DNA from 3 places in the Flocculibacter collagenilyticus genome. Region 1 is predicted to be linked to each of the others. Evidence: predicted binding sites of a transcription regulator. Region 1 holds the regulator's gene; each other region holds the start of a gene.
What was found. Region 1 encodes FliA, which starts transcription of late flagellar genes. Its sites were predicted from a motif close to CTAAAGNTNNNNNNNNNNNNGCCGATA; they were not measured.

Region 1 (6,921 bases):
TTTTCTCTAACAATAATCGTTAGCTGGCCATCAACAATGTTAGTTTTGGTTAAATCTAGATGGAAAATTTCATTAACCGTTGCTAAAGGCAAGGCAAAAGTTTGAACACCTACAACCACCATTAGGGTAGGCAAAATAGCAAGTGTTAACGGTACTTTAATTTCTAGCGTGGTGCCCGTTCCACGCTCAGAATCGATATGTAATGACCCATTTAATTGGGTAATTTTAGTTTTAACAACGTCCATTCCCACACCACGGCCTGAAATATCAGAGATTTCAGTCTTGGTCGAAAAGCCCGGTGCAAAAATTAAGTTATATGCTTCATTGTCAGACATGCGTGCAGCAGCATCGGTGTCTAAAATCCCTTTACTAATAGCAATATCTTTTAGCTTTTCAGGGTCCATCCCCGCACCATCATCAACAATGGTCAGTAAGATATGATCGCCTTCTTGTGATGCTGACAAACGTACAACCCCCGTACGAGGCTTACCCGCAGCTTCGCGAACATCTGGCATCTCAATACCGTGGTCAACCGAGTTACGCACCAAGTGGACGAGTGGATCGGCAAGTGCTTCAACAAGGTTTTTATCTAAATCGGTTTCTTCACCTTCCAGCTCTAATACAATATCTTTTTTCAAGCTTCTGGCTAAATCACGAACAACCCGAGGAAAACGACCAAATACTTTCTTAATTGGCTGCATTCGAGTCTTCATTACTGCACCTTGCAAGTCAGCAGTAACCACGTCGAGGTTAGAAATAGCCTTAGACATGTTTTCGCTTTCTACTGAGCTGCCTAAGCTGACCAAGCGATTGCGTACCAATACCAACTCACCAACCATATTCATTATTTGATCTAGACGTTTAGTATCAACACGAACGGTCGTTTCAGCTTGTGGCGGAGGAGATGCCGCCTTTTTAGGTTCAGTTGCAGGCTTACCTGCAGGTGCCGCTTTTTTAGCGGGTTCTTTTGCCGGCTCTTTTGCTGGTTCTTTTTTGGGAGCAGGAGGCGGTGTAGCTTTAGGGGTACTTTGGTTTGCTGCTTGCCCTGCACTTTGACTAGGCGCAGCTGGTGTAGACTTAACTTCACCCGGCCCTTTACCTTGCCCATGAATATTATCTAGTAACGACTCAAATTCATCATCACTAATTTCATCATCTGATGAATCACTAGCTGGGGCTTGAGGTGCAGCTGGGCTGGCGGGTTTACTTTCGTCTGCTGAGTCAGCTTTAAATGAGCCTTTACCATGTAGTTCGTCGAGTAACGACTCAAACTCATCATCTGAAATCTCATCACCTGAATCAGACGACTCCGATGCGGCAGGCGCAGATTCTGCTGCAGGCTTCCCAGATGGCGCTCCACCACCGTGTAGCTCATCTAGTAGTGCCTCAAATTCGTCTTCACTAATATCATCGATATTCTCACCATCGCCTTGGGCGGCTGGCGTGCTTACTTCATCGAATAACTCTGGTTCTCCAGCCGCGGGCGCTGATGCAGGAGCTTCGGCTGCTGGCTCTTCGGCTGGCGCTTGCTCTACCGCTTCATCTTCACTTTCAGGCTTACTTAATCTATGTAGCTCTTCAATAAGTTCAGGATCAGCAGGATCAGGCTCTTCTCTATTTTGAACAGCTGCAAACATTATGTTGATGGTGTCTAGCGCCTGTAAAATAACATCCATTAATTCTGGGGTTACTTTACGTTGCCCTTGCCGCAATACGTCAAACACATTTTCAGCACCGTGACAGGCATCAACTAGCGTTGTTAAAGAAAGAAATCCTGCGCCGCCTTTCACTGTATGGAAGCCGCGGAAGATTGCATTTAATAAATCAGCATCTTCAGGATTATTTTCGAGTTCAACAAGCTGCTCGGATAATAACTCTAGGATTTCTCCAGCCTCAACCAGAAAATCCTGTAATATGTCTTCATCCAAATCAAAGCTCATGCAGCTGCTCCCCTTTTAAAAGCCTAAACTTGACAATAAGTCGTCTACTTCATCTTGATCCGTAACTACATCTTCACGCACTTCTGCATTCATGATCGGACCTTCCGCTTTTTCTTTATCGGACTGACTTAATTTATCTTTAGATTTATCATCAGCTTGCGCAAGCGCAGCATCCTCACCAGCAAATACCTTAAGAAGATAAATTAAGCTATCTTCCACTTCGCGCACCAATTCAATAATGCGTCGAATTACTTGTCCGGTTAAATCTTGGAAATCCTGAGCCATCAATACTTCTGTTAACAGCACGTGTAGCTGAGCGGCATCTGTTTCAGCTTGTTTGATAAAGTTGTCTAAATTGCGGCACAGCGCCTTAAATTCGCCCACTTTCAAGTCACGACTCATTAGCTTATTCCAGTGTGGTTTTAGCTGTGCGATGTCATTATTGATTTTGTCAGCGATTGGTAAACTTGACTCCACTGCATCCATCGTTCTATTGGCTGCTTGCTCAGTTAAGTTCATTACGTAATTAAGTCGCTCTTTAGCATCTGGTAAGTCATCATTTGCTAAATTTGAGATGCGCGCATCAAGTTGGAAGTTACGAAGTGAGTCGTGTAGCACACGAGTAAGTTTGCCTACTTCCGCAAACAATTCGGAGGACTCTGGAGAGCTGGTATCATGAATGATTTGATTCGCTTTATCGACTTCACCATCTTCCAATAACTGAACCAACTCTTTTGCCTGCTCAAGACTAATTAATGAAGCATTTGATGCTGACATTTTACTCTCCTTGAACAGGATTAACCTAGACGCTCAAATATTTTATCTAATTTTGCTTTAAGCGTGCCCGCTGTAAATGGCTTAACAATATAACCATTAACTCCCGCCTGAGCAGCAGCAATAATTTGCTCCTTTTTCGCCTCGGCAGTTACCATCATTACAGGTATATGTTTTAATTTATCGTCGGCTCGAATGTTACGTAACAAGTCAATACCTTGCATGCCCGGCATGTTCCAGTCAGTTACTACAAAGTCGAAATCGCCATTTTGTAACATAGGAAGTGCCGTACTGCCATCATCTGCTTCTTGTACGTTTGTGAAGCCAAGATCTCTTAACAAGTTTTTAATGATACGTCTCATTGTAGAAAAGTCATCAACAACAAGAATCTTCATATTCTTATCCAAAACACCCTCCATTGAGGCAATTTAACTTTTATTAATTATTATTTCTATTATAGCCAAGTTCGCATTTTTGCTTTCAATTTATGCATTGCCTGACTATGAATTTGGCTTACTCTTGATTCACTTACATCAAGAACTTCACCAATCTCGCGTAAATTTAGTTCATCATCATAGTAAAGTGAAAGCACCAACGCTTCCCTTTCTGGTAATGTTTTAATCGACTTCACTAATGATTGCTTAAAAGCTTGGTTTGCAATTCCTTCAAAAGGCTCATTCACAGATTTATCATCATTGTTTCCCGACAATACATCTTCCGTTACGCCTAAGTCTTCTATACCAATTATTTTGCCAACATTCGCTTCGTTAAGCATATGATGGTATTCATTTAGTGGAATATCAAGTTTTTCAGCAACTTCTGTGTCAGAAACATCTCTTCCCAGTTCTGACTCTAATTCAGCAATCGCTTCGGCAATCATTCTGCTATTTTTATGAACTGAGCGAGGCGTCCAATCACCACGTCTAATTTCATCTAGCATTGAGCCTCGGATACGAATGCCTGCATACGTTTCAAAGCTTGCGCCTTTGCTACCATCAAACTTTTTTGCTGCTTCAATCAAACCAATCATGCCAGATTGAATTAAATCATCTACTTGAACGCTTGCAGGTAGCCGCATCATTAAGTGATGCGCAATACGCTTTACAAGCCCTGCATGGGCTTCAACAAGCTGGGATAGCGTATCTTTTTTTTCATAAGTGGCAATTTTCTTACTCAAATTTCGTCTCTTGACTCAGTATGATTTCTGACTAACTGCTCTATAAAAAACTCTACGTGCCCTGTCGGTTGCACTGGAACAGGCCACTTAATCGCCTTAGCGGCTAAATTTTTAATCGCAATTGACGCTGGAGATTTAGGAAACGCGTCAACTATAGCCTTTTGTTTTCTAACCGACTTTCTTATATTTTCGTCAAACGGAATGGTCGCGACCATTTCTAGTGAAACATCTAAAAAACGATCCGCTACTTTGGACAGTTTAGCAAATAATTCTTGTCCTTCACGTAAACTACGCACCATATTCGCTACAATTTTAAATTTGTATACGCCGTGCTCTCTGCTAAGTACTTTCATTAACGCATAAGCATCGGTAATCGATGTAGGTTCATCACAAACAACCACAACTACGTCTTGTGCGGCACGTGAAAAACTCAGTACCATTTCGGAAATACCTGCTGCGGTATCTACAAGCAATACATCAAAAGAAGACTTTATTTCACTGAAAGCACGAATTAACCCAGCATGCTCAGCCGCTGATAGCTCAACCATTGAACGAGTGCCGGATGTTGCAGGCACAATCTTAATGCCGTGAGGCCCTTCCACTAAAATTTCTTCTAGCGAACATTCACCAGAAAGAACATGGGAAATATTTTTTTCAACGCGTAATCCAAGCATCACATCACAATTTGCTAACCCGAGATCCGCATCTAATACGAGTACTTTTTTTCCTAACTGCCCCATTGCGATAGCAGTATTAAGAGATACGTTTGTTTTTCCTACCCCTCCTTTTCCGCCTGTTATTGATATCACCTTAATGGGTTTACTTTGATTCATATTCCTCAGGCCACTAGCTTGGTCGAAAAGATTTTTATTCATACATTCCTACTGCTTGAGGCTCTGTTTGGGTGTACCAAACATGTTCCGAGCCACTTTGAGAGTCGAGCAAATCTGCCGCATTTTCTACGAGTTTCTTTGCAGACGCTACTTTAATATCTTCAGGTACTCTTTGTCCATCAGTAAGATAGCCAATTGGTAATGCATTTTGGATCGCGACGCTAATTATTTCTCCTAAGCTCAAACTTTCATCAAGCTTGGTGAAAATACAACCAGAAAGTGCAATGCGCTTAAAGTGCTCAATGCTTTCTTCTAGTACTCTTCTTTGTGCATTTGCTGATAATACTAAGTAGGTCTTGATGTTAATATTAGTGCTTGTAATCAATGTATCAAGTTGTTGTGTTAATCTTAAATCGCGTTGGCTTAGTCCTGCAGTATCAATAAGTACTAATTTCTTGCTTCTCATTGATTTTAATAACGCTTCAAGTTCCGTCGCATCTTTTGCAATTTTTACTGGGCACCCCATGATTTTACCATAAGTAGCAAGCTGCTCGTGCGCACCTATTCTGTATGTGTCGGTAGTAATTAAACCAATATGTTCTGCCCCATGCATTTTTGCATATTGAGCGGCAAGTTTAGCAATGGTCGTGGTTTTACCTACACCAGTAGGCCCAACAAAAGCGTACACTCCACCTTTATGGATCACATCGTTACGAGTTGTACTTAACTGGCCTTCAAGTAATTCGAGTACACTAGGCCATGCTTCATGGTCTGCAAGATCTTCAGGAATAAAACACGCCATTTGATCCGCTACTTCATCACAAATACCTAGTGCTTTTAATTTTTTAATTAGCATTGCGCGTAGCGGCTCTTTTCTTTCCAGTTCCTGCCATAATAAGCCAGATACTTGATGCTCTAATAACTTTCTTAAAGATGCAATTTCACCTTTCATGCTTTGCATGTCGGCTTGATGCTGTACAGAAGCTGTTTCTGATGTCGCAGTTTGATGATGGCTTGCCGTTTGATTATAAGCGGCCTTCGGAGCATGTGTTTTTTCTGTTTTATCTAACGTATCGAAACCGCGAGCTAAATTCGCAGGCTTACTATTTAAATGATTATTTCTATTTGGCCGTGCAGGTTGCGCTTGCTTAGCAGTTGGTGTTGATTGAGAATGAGTAGCTCCCGCTTTATGTGCCTTAATTGCATGCTGACGCGACAGTAACGCCTCTAAAGATGAAGCAATACTTTCTTTGTCATTGTTAATCGCACCCTCAGCTGCATTATTTAATAGCGCTTCAAATTCAGCAGTGGGCTTAATAGGTTCGTGACTAGGGTGCATCACAGGAGCCCTATCTTCTTCATCAGCAACAGCATGTAAGGTACTTGCCCTAGTAGGTGATTGAGTAGGCTCAGGCTGTTTTGTTTCTGCAGCTTTTGGTGAGTCGTAATCAATTGCCGCTACAATTTCGACCCCTTCAGCCACTTTTTTGTTAGACATTATAACTGCATCTACACCTAACTCTTCTTTAACTTCATTAAGCGCTGTACGCATGTCTCTTGCTACAAAACGTTTGATTTTCATTTTCTACCCCTAGTGCAATTTTACTGGCCGATAGAACTAACAATTTTAATTTGTTTTTCATCCGGAATTTCTTGATAAGAAATAACACTTAACCCCGGAATAGTGTGCTTAACAAATCGAGAAAGTACCGAACGTAACATTCCTGATGTTAGTAAAATTGATGGCTCGCCAGACAGTTCCTGATTTTGATGCGCTTCGCTCAATGATTTTTGAATGCGCTCTGCTAAACCAGGCTCAATGCCTGCGCCTTCATCGCCCGCCATTTGCATCGACTGATGCAACATCTGTTCCAGCTCTGGCGCCAAAGTAATGACAGATACTTCAGGGCTTGATCCAACTAAGTTTTGAATAATTAAACGGCGTAATGAAATACGCACCGCTGCTGTTAATACATCAGTGTCTTGGCTTCTTGGTCCGTATTCAACAAGGGTTTGAACAATCGTTCGCATATCACGAATTGGCACCCCTTCGTTTAATAAGTTTTGTAGCACTTTAACCACCGTGGTGAGTGGTAATACATCCGGCACCAATCCTTCAACTAACTTAGGATAACTTTTGGCCAGCATGTCTAATAAATTTTGCACTTCTTCATGACCGAGTAACAGTGCGGCATTA
Region 2 (6,921 bases), 1.2 Mb from region 1:
CGAAAACGTTAGATGGTCAAAGTAATACGTTTTCTGAAAGCTACGCAGAACTAGTCACGTTCGTTGGTGTAGAAACCCAAACCCGCAAAATATCTACAGATTCATTCGAAACGTTACTTGAAAGTGCTACCGAACGAAATGCTGCTATTTCAGGAGTAAATCTTGATGAAGAGGCGGCTAACTTAATTAAATTTCAACAAGCGTATTCAGCCTCATCTCGCATTATTTCTACTGGTCGAGATATTTTTGAAACCTTATTACAGGCTGTTAGGTAGGTAAATCATGAGAATAGGAACAGCTAATTTTTTCGAACGAAATGTGTCGCAATTGCAAGAACGTCAGTTTGACTTAGACCGTGCTCAAGAAGAGCTCGCTTCAGGTAAGAAAGTCATTAATCCTTCGGATGATCCGGTAGCGTCAAATAGCATCATTAAATTAAAACGTGAAATTGAAACAAGTGACCGTTATTTGAAAGCACAGGATGCGGCTACCCGATTTAATAACGGTGAAGAAACGGCGCTTATTTCGATGACCAATATTTTGTGGCGTGTACAAGAGTTGATGACCCAGTCAATAAATGGTGCGCTAGATGAAGATGCAAGATTAGCTTTGCAGCTAGAGTTATCCTCTCGAATGCGCGAATTTGAAGGCTTAGCAAATGAGAAGAACGCCAATGGCGATTATATGTTCTCAGGCTTTCAAACACGCACAGAGCCTTATCAAAAAGACGGTTTTGGTTATCACCAATATCAAGGTGATGATGGGCAAAGAGATGTATTGATTGCAGCTAGCTATTTAGTAGGCGTCAATGATCCGGGATCTAATTTTATTGATAATGTTGAAGCATACTCGCCTGTATATGAGCCTGTTGGGCCTGCTGCTAGTGGGGCGCTAGTATCTACTGGGTTTGTAACGGATATCACAGAACACTCACGACCGGTTGCCCCATACGACAACTTTCAAATTCAATTTTCTGATCCTGGTACGGGGCTAGAGTGGCAAGTAGTCCAGTTTGACTCTACAGGCGTAGCAGTGCCTAACCCTGGCACAGATATAGTAGCAGGTCCTTATTCATATGCACCTGGTGATGACATTACCTTTCAAGGTATTACGGTTAAAACTGATCCACTCGCTTCGCCAGTGGCAGGTGACACTTTTAATATTCAAGAAAAAAATAATGATCAAACCACGAATATTCTTTGGATCATGCAACAAGCAGTTGATGCTTTGTCAGTCAGTGGCACTAACTACACTGCACAGGCAAATGTAGGTTCGGCAATAAATGTCACAGGTGGCAACATAGTGTCGCCTGATGATCATAATCTTGCAGATTTTGAAATATCTTTTCCTGCACCGGGTGAGATTCAAATTGATGAAGTGGATCGTTCTACGATTCCTGCCACGGTGATTAAAACACACTTACCAGCTCCACCTGCTACCAGTCAGCCTTATGATCCGCTAGGCACTGATTTAAGGTTTAACGGTATTGAGATCAGAGTTACAGGAGTGGAGATTGTTGGCGATACGCTCCGTCTTGATAGGCCTGAAAATACGCGTAGAAATGACCTTATCGGCAGCCTGATAGGCGATCTTAAAAACGGCATGACGAACATCGACAATGTGCGTTCAGATGTAGGGGCGCGGCTCAATGCTATTGCTAACGAAGACCAAGCTATTCAACGCTTTCAAGAAAATGTGAAAGAGACGCTTGCGGAATTAGAAGAGATAGATATCTACGAAGCCATAAAGAATATGGAGCTTTCTCGAACGGGTTTACAAGCCGCGCAGCAGTCATTTGCGAAAATACAAAACTTATCATTATTCGACTTTATTTAAATCACTTGGCATAAATTGTGCATTAAGTGTACTGAGATAAAATATACAGCGACATGATTTTGTCATTGAGGAGATAAATTATGGGTATGTTCATTAATACCAATGTGGCGTCCTTAAACGCGCAGCGGAATTTGAATGGTTCTACAGAAAGCTTAACAACATCGATGGAACGACTTTCATCGGGTTTACGCATTAACAGCGCAAAAGATGATGCTGCGGGTATGCAAATATCTAATAAGCTAACGTCACAAATCAACGGTTTGAACGTAGCGGTTAGAAATGCAAACGACGGTATATCGATGGCACAAACGGCAGAAGGTGCACTTCAAGAAAGTACCAATATTTTGCAACGTATGCGTGACCTTGCGGTACAAGCGGCGAATGGTACATATTCAGACGCTGACCGTAATGCACTTCAAGAAGAAATCGTTCAACTTCAAAATGAACTAGACCGAATTGCAACGACCACGACGTTTGGTGATCGTAAATTGTTGGACGGTACATTCGGCACCGAATCTTTCCAAGTCGGTGCGAATGCGTTTGAGACGATTAATGTGAGTGTGGGTTCATTCCAGACAGATGCGATAGGTAATGAAAGTTATGAGTTAATGGACTTAGACTCAAACTTTAACCTTTCTTCTCGCCAAGTTGATTACAATGACACTAGTTTAAATATATCTGTTGGTACTCAGTCGCATAGCGAATTTGACTCCAGTGTTGCAATTGGGCTTGGGCGTATGGCGATTACAAGCGCTTTGTCAGATACCGCAATTTCAGAGATTCACGTTGGTGCGTTGGGTATTCCATTAGCAGCAAATAGTGATGCTACTTTAAATATTGAAATTGAAGGCGAACTAGGTAAGTCGATTACCACACTAGAAAATAGGGATGGTAGTGCCTTTAAGGTTGAAGAAACAATTAACGCGACAACCTCTCAAACGGGTGTTAAAGCTGATGCGAGAAACGTTATTTCTTTAGATTTTTATAAAGGTGGTACGTCTGAAGCACTAAATGATGTAGGTGTATTTATCGATTCAGATTCGACAACGTCACCTGTGACAGAATTAACATTCTCATTTGAGTTACGTGGAAATAATGACGCACAAGGTGGTGTACCTGCATCAAAAGTATCATTTACCCTTACAAATACTGAAGAATTAAGTGCTGCGGTAAATGCGATAAACCAAGTAGCAAGTGAAACTGGTATATCAGCAACAATGACAGGCGATGGTCGTGTTGTGATGATCAGTGAGCAGGGCGACAATATACGTATTGAAAACTTGCAAGTATCAGGCCGAAATACTTCACAAGCAGTCATACGTGCGAATACTTACGATTATGATGGTGATGTAACAGACCGTGGTAGTGTAATTTCAGATGGTTTCTTGTTGTCTGGTAAAGTGGCATCGGCGATGTCTGATACTGCGGGTATTTATGCTGAATTCGTAGGCACAGTAAATATGAAGTCAACGGACGGCTTTAAAGTTGCTTTGCAGTCTGCTTATGATTCGGCAGGGTTACTGCAAGGTACTCATGAAAATCTAAGTCAGTTATCAAGACAAAACACGATTGATGAAATCGATATTGGTACTGCACTAGGTGCTCAAAAAGCAATTGACGTCATTGATGGCGCGATAGACTATATTGATAGCCAACGAGCAGGCTTAGGTGCAGTGCAAAACCGTCTATCATCAACAATTTCTAACTTAGAAAATGTCGTTGAGAATGCGTCAGCGTCAAGAAGTCGTATTCGTGATACAGACTTTGCGTTAGAAACAGCACGTTTAACTAAAAATCAAATTTTACAACAAGCGGGTACGTCAGTATTGGCGCAAGCTAACCAATTACCACAAGCAGCACTTTCGCTTCTTGGTGGCTAAAACGTCGCTTTCGTTTATTTTATCTCCTTTGGCACCCTCATTTCATTTATGGGGGTACCGCTTTATAAAGGGTACGCGTTACGAGCACTAGAAGAATATAGCTCTTACATTAATTAACACTCCACATTTTTGCTTACCTCGTATTGAATACCATCTGCAAATTTGTTTTTGACTCCCTTTCTATTTCCTTTTCTCTTTTTTGAATTTTTTATTCAAGTTTATCGATTAAGCGCCGTTATAACTCTTGTAGCAAATAAAATTAAATGTTGGATTAGAACTGAAAAATGCATCATTTTTTAATTTGTCGTGTAAAGCCATAGTGGCTTGTTTTAGTTGAAGGTTAAGTTGTTTTTTAACCGCATAAACTTTAGAAAAAAGTAAATTCTTAAAATTTTTTCTAAAGTTGGTTAAAAAACTGCCGTTAAATAATCATTAACGAATTAGTGTAAGAAAATTATTTCTACGAGAGGTGAGTCATTATGGCTATTACAGTAAAATCGAATCCTACATCGCTAAACGCTCAACGTAACTTGAGTAAAGCGCATAACTCGCAAACAACATCGATGGAACGTTTGTCATCTGGCTTACGTATCAATAGTGCGAAAGATGATGCTGCGGGTCTTCAAATTTCAAGCCGATTAACATCACAAATTAACGGCTTAAATGTAGCTGCACGAAATGCAAATGATGGTATTTCAATGGCACAAACCGCTGAGGGTGCACTACAAGAAAGTACAAATATCTTACAACGTATGCGTGACCTTTCGGTACAGGCTGCCAACGGTACATACTCAAACAGTGACCGTGAAGCACTACAAGAAGAAGTTGTGCAACTTAAAAATGAGCTTGACCGTATTGCTAATGCAACAACTTTTGGTGATAGAAAGCTATTAGATGGTTCATTTGGTACGGAAAGTTTCCAAGTGGGCGCGAATGCCTATGAAACAATTAATGTGAGTGTTGGCTCATTTAAAACAACTGATATGGGATCAAACTCGTACGAGCTTGTTCAGCTTGACTCTAGCTTTGATGTGAGCTCAAGACAAGTTAACTTTAACGACACAAGCTTAGATATTTCATTTGGTGCTGAAAGTGCGTCGGAGTTTGGTATAGGTGCTGCTATTGGTCTTGGTGGTATGTCAATCGTGAGTGCGATGTCTGACTCTGAAATTACTGATGTGCATATTGGTGCATTAGGTATGGCACTAGGGGCTAATAGCGATAATACGCTGAATATTGAAGTTGAAGGTGAGTTAGGTAAATCAATTACTACGCTGGAAAACCGAGATGGTAGCGCAGCAAGTGTTGCAGACTCAATTAATAATGTTGCTTCGCAAACTGGTGTCAGAGCAGATGCGCGTACAACAATTTCATTAGACTTCTATAAAGGTGGTACTGATGAAATTACCAATGATGTGGGTGTATTCATAGATTCTAACTCGACAACTTCACCAGTAACAGAATTAACGTTCTCGTTTGAATTACGTGGTCAAAATGACGCACAAAGTGATATTCCGGCATCGAAAGTATCATTTACATTAACGAACACAGAAGAGTTAAGTGCAGCGGTTAACGCGATTAACCAAGTGGCGAGTGAAACTGGTATTGCAGCATCTGTAACAGGTGACGGCCGACTTGTAATGGTTAATGAAAACGGTGATAACATCCGTATCGAAAACCTACAGGTATCAGGTCAAAATACATCGCAAGCAGTTATCCGTGCTAACACGTATAACTACGAAGGTGATGTAACTAAGCGTGATAACGTAGTTTCAGATGGCTTCTTACTTACAGGTAAAGTTGAATCTGCAATGTCTGACACGGCAGCTATATATGCCGAGTTTGGTGGCTCTGTAAACATGAAAGCGAACGAAGCATTTAAAGTTACATTGCAATCAGCGTTCGATTGTGCGGGTATTATGCAAGGTACACATGAAGCGCTATCTTCAATTTCTAACAAAGATGGTCTAGATGAAATTGATATCGGTACAGCTCAAGGTGCACAAAAAGCAATCGATGTTATCGATGGCGCATTGAAGTACATTGACAGTCAACGTGCTGGTCTAGGTGCGGTACAGAACCGTTTATCATCTACAATCTCTAACTTAGAGAACGTAGTTGAGAACGCAACAGCATCACGTGGCCGAATTCGTGACACTGACTTTGCTGCGGAAACTGCTAAACTTACTAAGTCGCAGATTCTTACTCAGGCAAGTACGTCAATCTTGGCACAGGCCAACCAGTTACCACAAGCAGCATTAAGTTTGCTTGGTTAACAAGGAAAGCGAAAAAACAATTGGCAATTAAAGGGACTCTTTGTAGGTCCCTTTTGCCGTTTAAATTGTCGGAGGCGTTATGAACATAGACACTTTAAAATTTAATGAAAATAGGGAGTTATCAACAGACCTTAATAGCTCAAAGGATGCTTCACAAGCTAAGACTTCGGTCAGTGCTCAAGAAGCTGATAAAGCTAATAAGGTAAGTGATATTAAGTCAGCGAAACAACAAGACGTTAGCCAGAGTCAATCTACTGATAAATCATTGATTGAACCTGAAAAGTTAGAAGTTGTGGCTCAACAATTGCAGGAGTTTGTGGGTAGTTTAAATAAATCTCTTAATTTTGTTGTTGATGAAGAATCTGGCAGAGACATTATTAAGGTTGTTGATAAAAATTCAGGTGAACTAATTCGCCAGATACCATCTGAAGAAGTATTACGCGTAGTTAATAACTTATCTAATGCTACAGGTAAGTTTTTAGATACGAGTATTTAACAAGCGAGGTGAACTATGGCTTCTTTATCTTCTCCCGGTGTTGGCACTGGGTTCGACGTAAGTGGAACTGTTACGCAGCTGGTTGAGGCTGAGCGTAAAGGGTTTGACGATCGTTATGAAGCTAGCCAAGTCAAATTCACCGAGCAAATTTCTGGCATTGGCAAGCTTAAGAGCGCAACTTCGGACTTAGAAGCGAATCTGTTTGATTTAAAATTGTCGACGACTTTTAGCAAGCGTAAAGTAACTTCAGATTCTACAAATTTTACTGCTACAGCAGGTTCTGCGGCCCTGCCAGCAGATTATGATGTAAGAGTGGATAGAATTGCAAAGTCACAAAAAATTACTACCCAAGCATTCGACCCATCAGTCGCTTTTGGAAAAGGCGATATTACGATTGGTTATGCGAACGGTGATAATGTCACCCTTTCAATAT
Region 3 (6,921 bases), 140 kb from region 1:
AGCCTACCCAAGAAGAGTCTGAACAAGAAGAGCTTGTACAAGAAGAACTCGCGCCAGAAGATTCTGAACAAGAGTTAGCGCTTGATGAAGCGTTAGAAGCAGAAGCGCAAACGAGTGAGTCGCTAGTTGATGATGAAATACCAGATGAATTTTCTATTGAAGAATTAGAAGAAGAGCCAGCAGAAGAGTTAACCGAGTTTTTAGATGAGACTACAGAAGGTGATGCGGAGTTAGAAGAAGCTGAATCACAAGACTTAACGTTAGAAGAGCCTACCCAAGAAGAGTCTGAACAAGAAGAGCTTGTACAAGAAGAACTCACGCCAGAAGATTCTGAACAAGAGTTAGCGCTTGATGAAGCGTTAGAAGCAGAAGCGCAAACGAGCGAGCCGCTAGTTGATGATGAATTTTCTGCTGAAGATTTAGAGGAAGAGACAGCAGAAGAGCTAGCCGAGCTTTTCGATGAGACTGCAGAAAGTGATGCGGAGCCTGAAGAAGCTGAATCACAAGACTTAACGCTTGAAGATCCTACCCAAGAAGAACTTGAACAAGAAGACTTTGAAATAGAAGAGCAGGCTCAAGAACAAGAGTTAGCGCTTGATGAAGCACCAGAGTCAGCAGAAGCACAAACAAGTGAGCCGCTTGCTGATGATGAAATGCCTGACGAACTTCCTGTTGAAGAATTTCCGGAAGAACCTACAGAAGAGTTAACAGAGCTATTAGAAGAGACCGCAGAAAGTGATGCGGAGTTAGAAGAAGCTGAAGCGCAAGACCTAACATTAGAAGAGCAGGCTCAAGAACAAGAGTTAGCGCTTGAGGATCCTGCCCAAGAAGAGCCTGAACAAGAAGAGTTTGTGCAAGACGACTCTGAACAAGAAGACTTTGAAATAGAAGGGCAGCCTCAAGAACAAGAGTTAGCGCTTGATGAAGCACCAGAGTCAGCAGAAGCACAAACAAGTGAGCCGCTTGCTGATGATGAAATGCCTGACGAACTTCCTGTTGAAGAATTTCCGGAAGAGCCTACAGAAGAGTTAACAGAGCTTTTAGATGAGACCACAGAAAGTGATGCGGAGCCTGAAGAAGCTGAATCACAAGACTTAATGCTTGAAGATCCTGCCCAAGAAGAGCCTGAACAAGAAGAGTTTGAAATAGAAGGGCAGGCTCAAGAACAAGAGTTAGCGCTTGATGAAGCGTTAGAAGCAGAAGCACAAACAAGTGAGCCGCTTGCTGATGATGAAATGCTTGGCGAACTTCCTGTTGAAGAATTTCCGGAAGAGCCTACAGAAGAGTTAACAGAGCTTTTAGATGAGGCCACAGAAAGTGATGCGGAGCCTGAAGAAGCTGAATCACAAGACTTAACGTTAGAGGACGATGAGCTTCCTGAACTTGAATTGGATGAACCTGAACAAGAAGTAGATTTATTAGGGGCAGAAACGTTAGACACGACAGATACGCCTGAGGAAGATGCCTTTACGGATTCAGCGGTATCGCTTGATTCGCCTGATGAAGACATTGAAGTTTCAGAAGCGGATATTAGAGTAGAGCACCCGAGTGCAGAGCTAGATGAATATCCAGAGCTCACTATTGATGAAAATGAAGTGCTTGAAGATGAACCTCATGAGCAACAAGCTGAACTTAATACAGAAGATCCTATATTAGAAACAGATGATGCCGATGAAGATGAGCTCGACTTAGCGTCTCTGTTGAATGAAGATGATTATCAAGAGTTTGAAATAACAGAAGACATTGATGCAGAGCTGGATGCTGATTTAAACGAAGAGCTAAATACTGAGCCTGAGCAAGCTACAGAAGATGAGAGTGTTGCAGGGATAAGTGATGTTGAAAGCGATGACGAGTTACCAGTAGATTTAAACGCACTGCTAGATGAGACAGTTTCTGATGAAGATGTTTTAACAGATTTACCTGAAAGTGACGAAGCCCAAGAGTTAGACGAGCTTGAACATGTAGATTTTGATGCTCTTTTATCTGAAATTGATTCTGATAGTCAGGATGCCAATGAGCCTGCCATAGATCCAGATATTGAATTAGACGTTAATATTGCAGATGAGAACATTGAAGATATTGAGCCTTTAGTTGATGAATTTGAATTACAGGAAGAGCAAAACTCTAGCTCGGTAGAAGAGCCTTATGTGGATATTGCATCGTTATTGGATGAGTCTGATGAAGCTGAAGAAGAGCTTGAACCCTACGATAGTGTGGAGATTGAAGTCGGATTAGATGAGTTTGACGACTTAATTTCTAAAGAAGAGCCGCTGGATGTAGATACGGTTGATGGCGGTGCAGGGGCAAAACTAGATTTAGCACGCGCTTATATTGAAATTGGCGACTATGAAAATGCTGAAAGCATGTTGAATGATTTAGCTGAAGAGGACTTATCAGATGCTATGCAGTCTGAAGTTCAGGATTTATTATCTACCACTAAACAAAGCTAATAAAGCTAATCAGAATGGCTGTTTAGCTCAAAGCTAACATTATTTATAACAACTTTAATTACAGGGGCTAGGCTGTCATTGAAAGCGCAGCCTGTGCTTTTGGAATAATTTCGTAGAGCCCCGTTTCATCAAGAATGGCAGTTTCTTGCAGACTTGACAACCCAGAGACAAGTTTTTTACGCACACTAAGCTCACAGTTATTAATTACGTCACTATCGATTTTGTTTGGGTTATCTTTTAAAGCAAGTGGAAGAGGGTGAACTGCCATAAACAGTTTCGCTGAGGATAAACCATCCTTTAAAAAGCTATTAGATACTTCATTGAATAGCGCAATATCAGACTCTGCTGTAGAGAAATCTCTTGCGGGCGCTACACCAAACTGCTTCCGCAGCTTATCTTCTGTTAACGTGTTATCTTCAATGTCGTCATGTGGCAAAGAGAAAACAGCTTGATCTAATACATCTTGAGAAAGCATTGATAGCAATAATCCAAAATCTTCTCTTCGCGCTTCATTGATTGAGCGATTGAGTTTATTTCCTAATTGCTTTTCATTGACTAATATTTCAGCTAACTGCACAAATAGCGACCTCTTTGCGTGTGGTAAGTCTATTTATCGGCAAAATAATTAAAATAGTTAGTATTTTCTCTTTACTCGACGAAACTTTTTGGTATTATGCCTCCCGTCGCTTTGGAGGGGTTCCCGAGTGGCCAAAGGGATCAGACTGTAAATCTGACGGCTCCGCCTTCGCAGGTTCGAATCCTGCCCCCTCCACCATTCTTTCGACGTTCTCTGTTTTATTCGTTGTTTAAATTCATATTTTACTTTAATTCACTATCGCTTATTTATTTACCATACAAACACTTTAATGTTACGTTATATTAAATAAGTCCATTGGCGTTACTGAATAAAGGCGAGCGTTTTTGCTAATTAAAGGTTCAACAAACTTTGTTGATTATAAAGATAAAGAAATATTAATCGTTGATGATCAGCGCCCATTTCAATTTATGCTAAAAGGTATTTTGCATAATTTAGGTGCTAAATCGTCAGAGTTCGCTACTACCGGTGAAGCTGCACTATTGAAGTGTAGAAAAACACAGTACGATATTTTATTTGTTGATTATAATCTAGGTACTGGAAAAAGTGGTCGTCAGTTACTTGAAGATCTTAAGCAGCAAAAACTACTAAAAGCCGACAGTGTGTTTATTATTGTTTCTGGAGAAAGTTCTCGTCCTATGGTGATGGGGGCAGTTGAACGACAGCCAGACGATTATTTGATTAAGCCCTTCTCACAAAACGTTTTAAAATCCCGCGTTGAAAAAGTTTATAAGAAAAAGCAATCTCTTAAGCCTATCTACCAAGCATTAATGGATGAAGATTATGAGGTAGTTATTGAGGAGTGCAAAAAGGCAATTGTTGACTTTCCTCGATACCGACAGTTTTGTAGCAAGCTGCTTGCTGAGGTTTATTGCAAAGTGGGCCGATACGATGAAGTAGAGTCTTTGTTAAACGATGAGCTTGTATTTAAACGGGTTACTTGGGCTTTAATTGGACTAGCAGAAGCTTACTTATTACAGCATAAATACAAAGACGCTGTTGAACTTGCTGAAGAAGCGCTTAGCCAAAATAGCTTTTTGGTTGAAGCTTACGACATACAAGCAAAAGCTTATTTAGCAATAAACTTACCTGCCAAAGCCCTAAAAGCCATTAAGCATGCAATTGAGCTTTCTCCTTATTCGACAGAGCGACAATCATCGCTTTATGAAATCGCAAAAGACAATGAAGATTATGCTTTGGCGATGTCTGCTTGTGGCAGTATTTTTGAAATGGCAAAGCGGTCAGTTAATTATGGCTCTAATGACTTAATGAGCTATGTAAGAAAAATTATTAATGCTTCTGAACACAGTGAATCTCAAAAAGAGCAATTACAATATCAAAAAGAGGCGATTCATACGTTACAGCGCAATAAACGTGATGAGTTTTTGTTTAAGAACTTTGACTACGGAATGTTTGAGTCCATGTGTATGGCGAGAATAGATGGGATTAGCGGCAAGCACTTTATGGCAAAGAAAAAATATTCAACAGCTGTAGAAGAGTATAAAGAAAAGCATGAAGAAGAGCCTATTGATACTATTCCAGATGCTATTTTATTAATGATGGACATAGGCGAATACGAGCAAGCTAATTTGTTATTACAGGAGCTACAAGAGCAGCACAGCGAAGTTTCTGACGAATTAACTAACCTTATTGAAGAAGCGCAGCAAAAGTCTGCTTTAAACTTTGAGCAATTTACAGCAGAAAATAAAGCGGGAATAGAGCAATATAAGAACAAAGAGTATAAAACCGCGATTGAACATTTTGAAAACGCTTTAAAATTTGCTCCAATGAATACTGGTAGTGCGCTTAACTTAATTCAAGCCTGTTTACAGCTTTTGAATGATGAGAAAGAGATTAATCAGGCGCTTATCGACAAAGCAAAGCAAACATTTAAAGTGGTTGATGGTATGAACCTCCCTAAAGCACATAGTGCTCGCCATAAAGCACTACGGGAGGAATTTGATAGTATTTTGAATAATGAAGAGGCACGAAAAAAATAAGCTACTTCAGTAAGTTTGAAAAATATTTTAAATTATCAATTCGTTGCTCAATCATTTTAATTTCGCACTTTTTATAAAATAGCGCCCCTACTTGGGTGTTTGGCAATTGCAACAAGTACTGCCACCCGCAACTTTCTTTTACCATTTTGTCGTAAAATATTTTTTCCTTCTTCGCTTTTGCTAAAGCGTCTTTTCGTCCTTTGTTGCGTGCAATTTCTTCTAATCCCACAGTCAGGCTGTTTTCCCAAGACTCTTGAATGCGCTGTAAGGATGCAATATGTTGATCCAAACATTGGAGCTGTGAGGTAATGGGATCTTTTTTCAAACATGCATCTACTTTGTTTTGTGCTGCCGTTACAGTGCTAGATAAAAACACGTACAACAACATAAATGAGAAAACAGTAGGCTTTACAGCGTTGAAAGATATAGACATTATTTTCCTATTAAACTAGTGGTTAAATTATTTATAATTAATTTAAATAAATATACAGGCTAACTTGCAATTACTTTCTGCGTAGGGAGCACAATTGAAAATTTAGCACCGCCTAGGTGACTTTGATTAACATCAATAGTGCCGTGATAGTCGTATACTAAATCGCTAACTATTGCTAAGCCTACACCATGTCCTTGACTGTAATTATCTAAGCGGGTACCACGCTCAAATAATTGTGATAGATCACTTTGTTTTAAGCCACAACCATCATCTTCTATAGTTAATAATAGATAGTCAGGTTGGTTCTGTGCAGTGATCACAATATTTTTCTTTGCGGCTTTGCAGGCATTATCTAGTAAATTTCCCATTATCTCCATAAAGTCAGTGTCATCTCCAGCAAAGCTGGTTTGCTGTTCAGATTTAACTTCAATACGTAATTGCTTGTCACGATAAATCTTATTCATTGCATTGGTTAACTGCGCTAGCAGAGGGGCGATACTGATGTGCTTTTTCCAAATGGTACTTGAGCCTGTACTCACTCGCTTTAATTGATGCTCAATGGTGTTATTGATACGGTCTAATTGTTCTTTCAATTCATGTTGCTGTGCTAAGGGAGATGTATTAAGTATCGCTAAGGGCGTTTTGAGTGCGTGGGTTAAATCGCTCAGCGCTTTGCTATAGCGTTGCTTTTGTTTATCTTGGTTGTTAAGTAGCAAATTAAGATCGGTAACTAGGCTAGTTAACTCTTTAGGAAAATTGTCATCAATTTGTGTTTTATTCCCTTTTTCAATTTCTTTAATTGCGGCATCTAAGCGTTGAACTGGGCGTAAAAACCACCAAAAACCTAATGAAAGTGAAATAATGATGATAAATGTGGCGGTGAACAATCCCATGAAGAGGGTGGTGCGGTAGCTTTTATGCTGCTCGTCGATTAGCGCATTATCGTGCAAAATATACACATTGATAGGAATGGCTTTATTATTCGATTCAAATTTAAGTGGCATGATGGCCGTTAAATAATTATCTTTCTTGTGTGAACTCGTTGCCCAATTGATTTTTCCATAATCTGCGGTAACAGCATTATGTTCTATTCCCTGCTGCTTGCCTTTAAACTCGCTGCGTTGCGAATTTGAAAATAGCAGCGTACTAATGGTACTTTTTGAGAAGTGAATTGCGGACAGTGATTGCCACAGCATCCTTTTATCACTCGTCACTACTGCTAAAATACCAGACTTTTCTTGTTCGAAAACAGGAGGCAATAAGCCGTCTTGAACAAATGCGTCACCGTTGCTTACCTCAATTTCAGCGATAATGTTATATAAGAATGCTTCTATTTTTTGTTGGGTGGTTGTCTGTAAAGAACGGTAATGTGCTTGATCAAGCACCAGCGCAATTAAAGGAATAATAATCAAAGCGATTGCGATGGCTAGGGTAATAAACCGA

Region 2: the regulator FliA is predicted to act here: its motif matches at 4,114-4,140, upstream of HUU81_RS17570 (flagellin N-terminal helical domain-containing protein).
Region 3: the regulator FliA is predicted to act here: its motif matches at 3,062-3,088, upstream of HUU81_RS05945 (VC2046/SO_2500 family protein).

The regions. Positions count from the first base shown of each region.
Region 1 covers NZ_CP059888.1:1,218,901-1,225,821, reverse strand. The annotation lists gene HUU81_RS05385 (chemotaxis protein CheA) at 1-1,940, opposite strand, end outside; gene HUU81_RS05380 (protein phosphatase CheZ) at 1,956-2,717, opposite strand; gene cheY (chemotaxis response regulator CheY) at 2,738-3,121, opposite strand; gene HUU81_RS05370 (RNA polymerase sigma factor FliA) at 3,169-3,891, opposite strand; gene HUU81_RS05365 (MinD/ParA family ATP-binding protein) at 3,888-4,766, opposite strand; gene flhF (flagellar biosynthesis protein FlhF) at 4,759-6,306, opposite strand; gene flhA (flagellar biosynthesis protein FlhA) at 6,327-6,921, opposite strand, start outside.
Region 2 covers NZ_CP059888.1:2,462,991-2,469,911, reverse strand. The annotation lists gene flgK (flagellar hook-associated protein FlgK) at 1-275, shown strand, start outside; gene flgL (flagellar hook-associated protein FlgL) at 283-1,836, shown strand; gene HUU81_RS17575 (flagellin) at 1,917-3,716, shown strand; gene HUU81_RS17570 (flagellin N-terminal helical domain-containing protein) at 4,196-5,992, shown strand; gene HUU81_RS10930 (flagellar protein FlaG) at 6,072-6,488, shown strand; gene fliD (flagellar filament capping protein FliD) at 6,504-6,921, shown strand, end outside.
Region 3 covers NZ_CP059888.1:1,359,126-1,366,046, forward strand. The annotation lists gene HUU81_RS05940 (FimV/HubP family polar landmark protein) at 1-2,450, shown strand, start outside; gene HUU81_RS05945 (VC2046/SO_2500 family protein) at 2,518-3,027, opposite strand; tRNA gene HUU81_RS05950 (tRNA-Tyr) at 3,141-3,225, shown strand; gene HUU81_RS05955 (response regulator) at 3,372-5,045, shown strand; gene HUU81_RS05960 (hypothetical protein) at 5,047-5,478, opposite strand; gene HUU81_RS05965 (ATP-binding protein) at 5,538-6,921, opposite strand, start outside.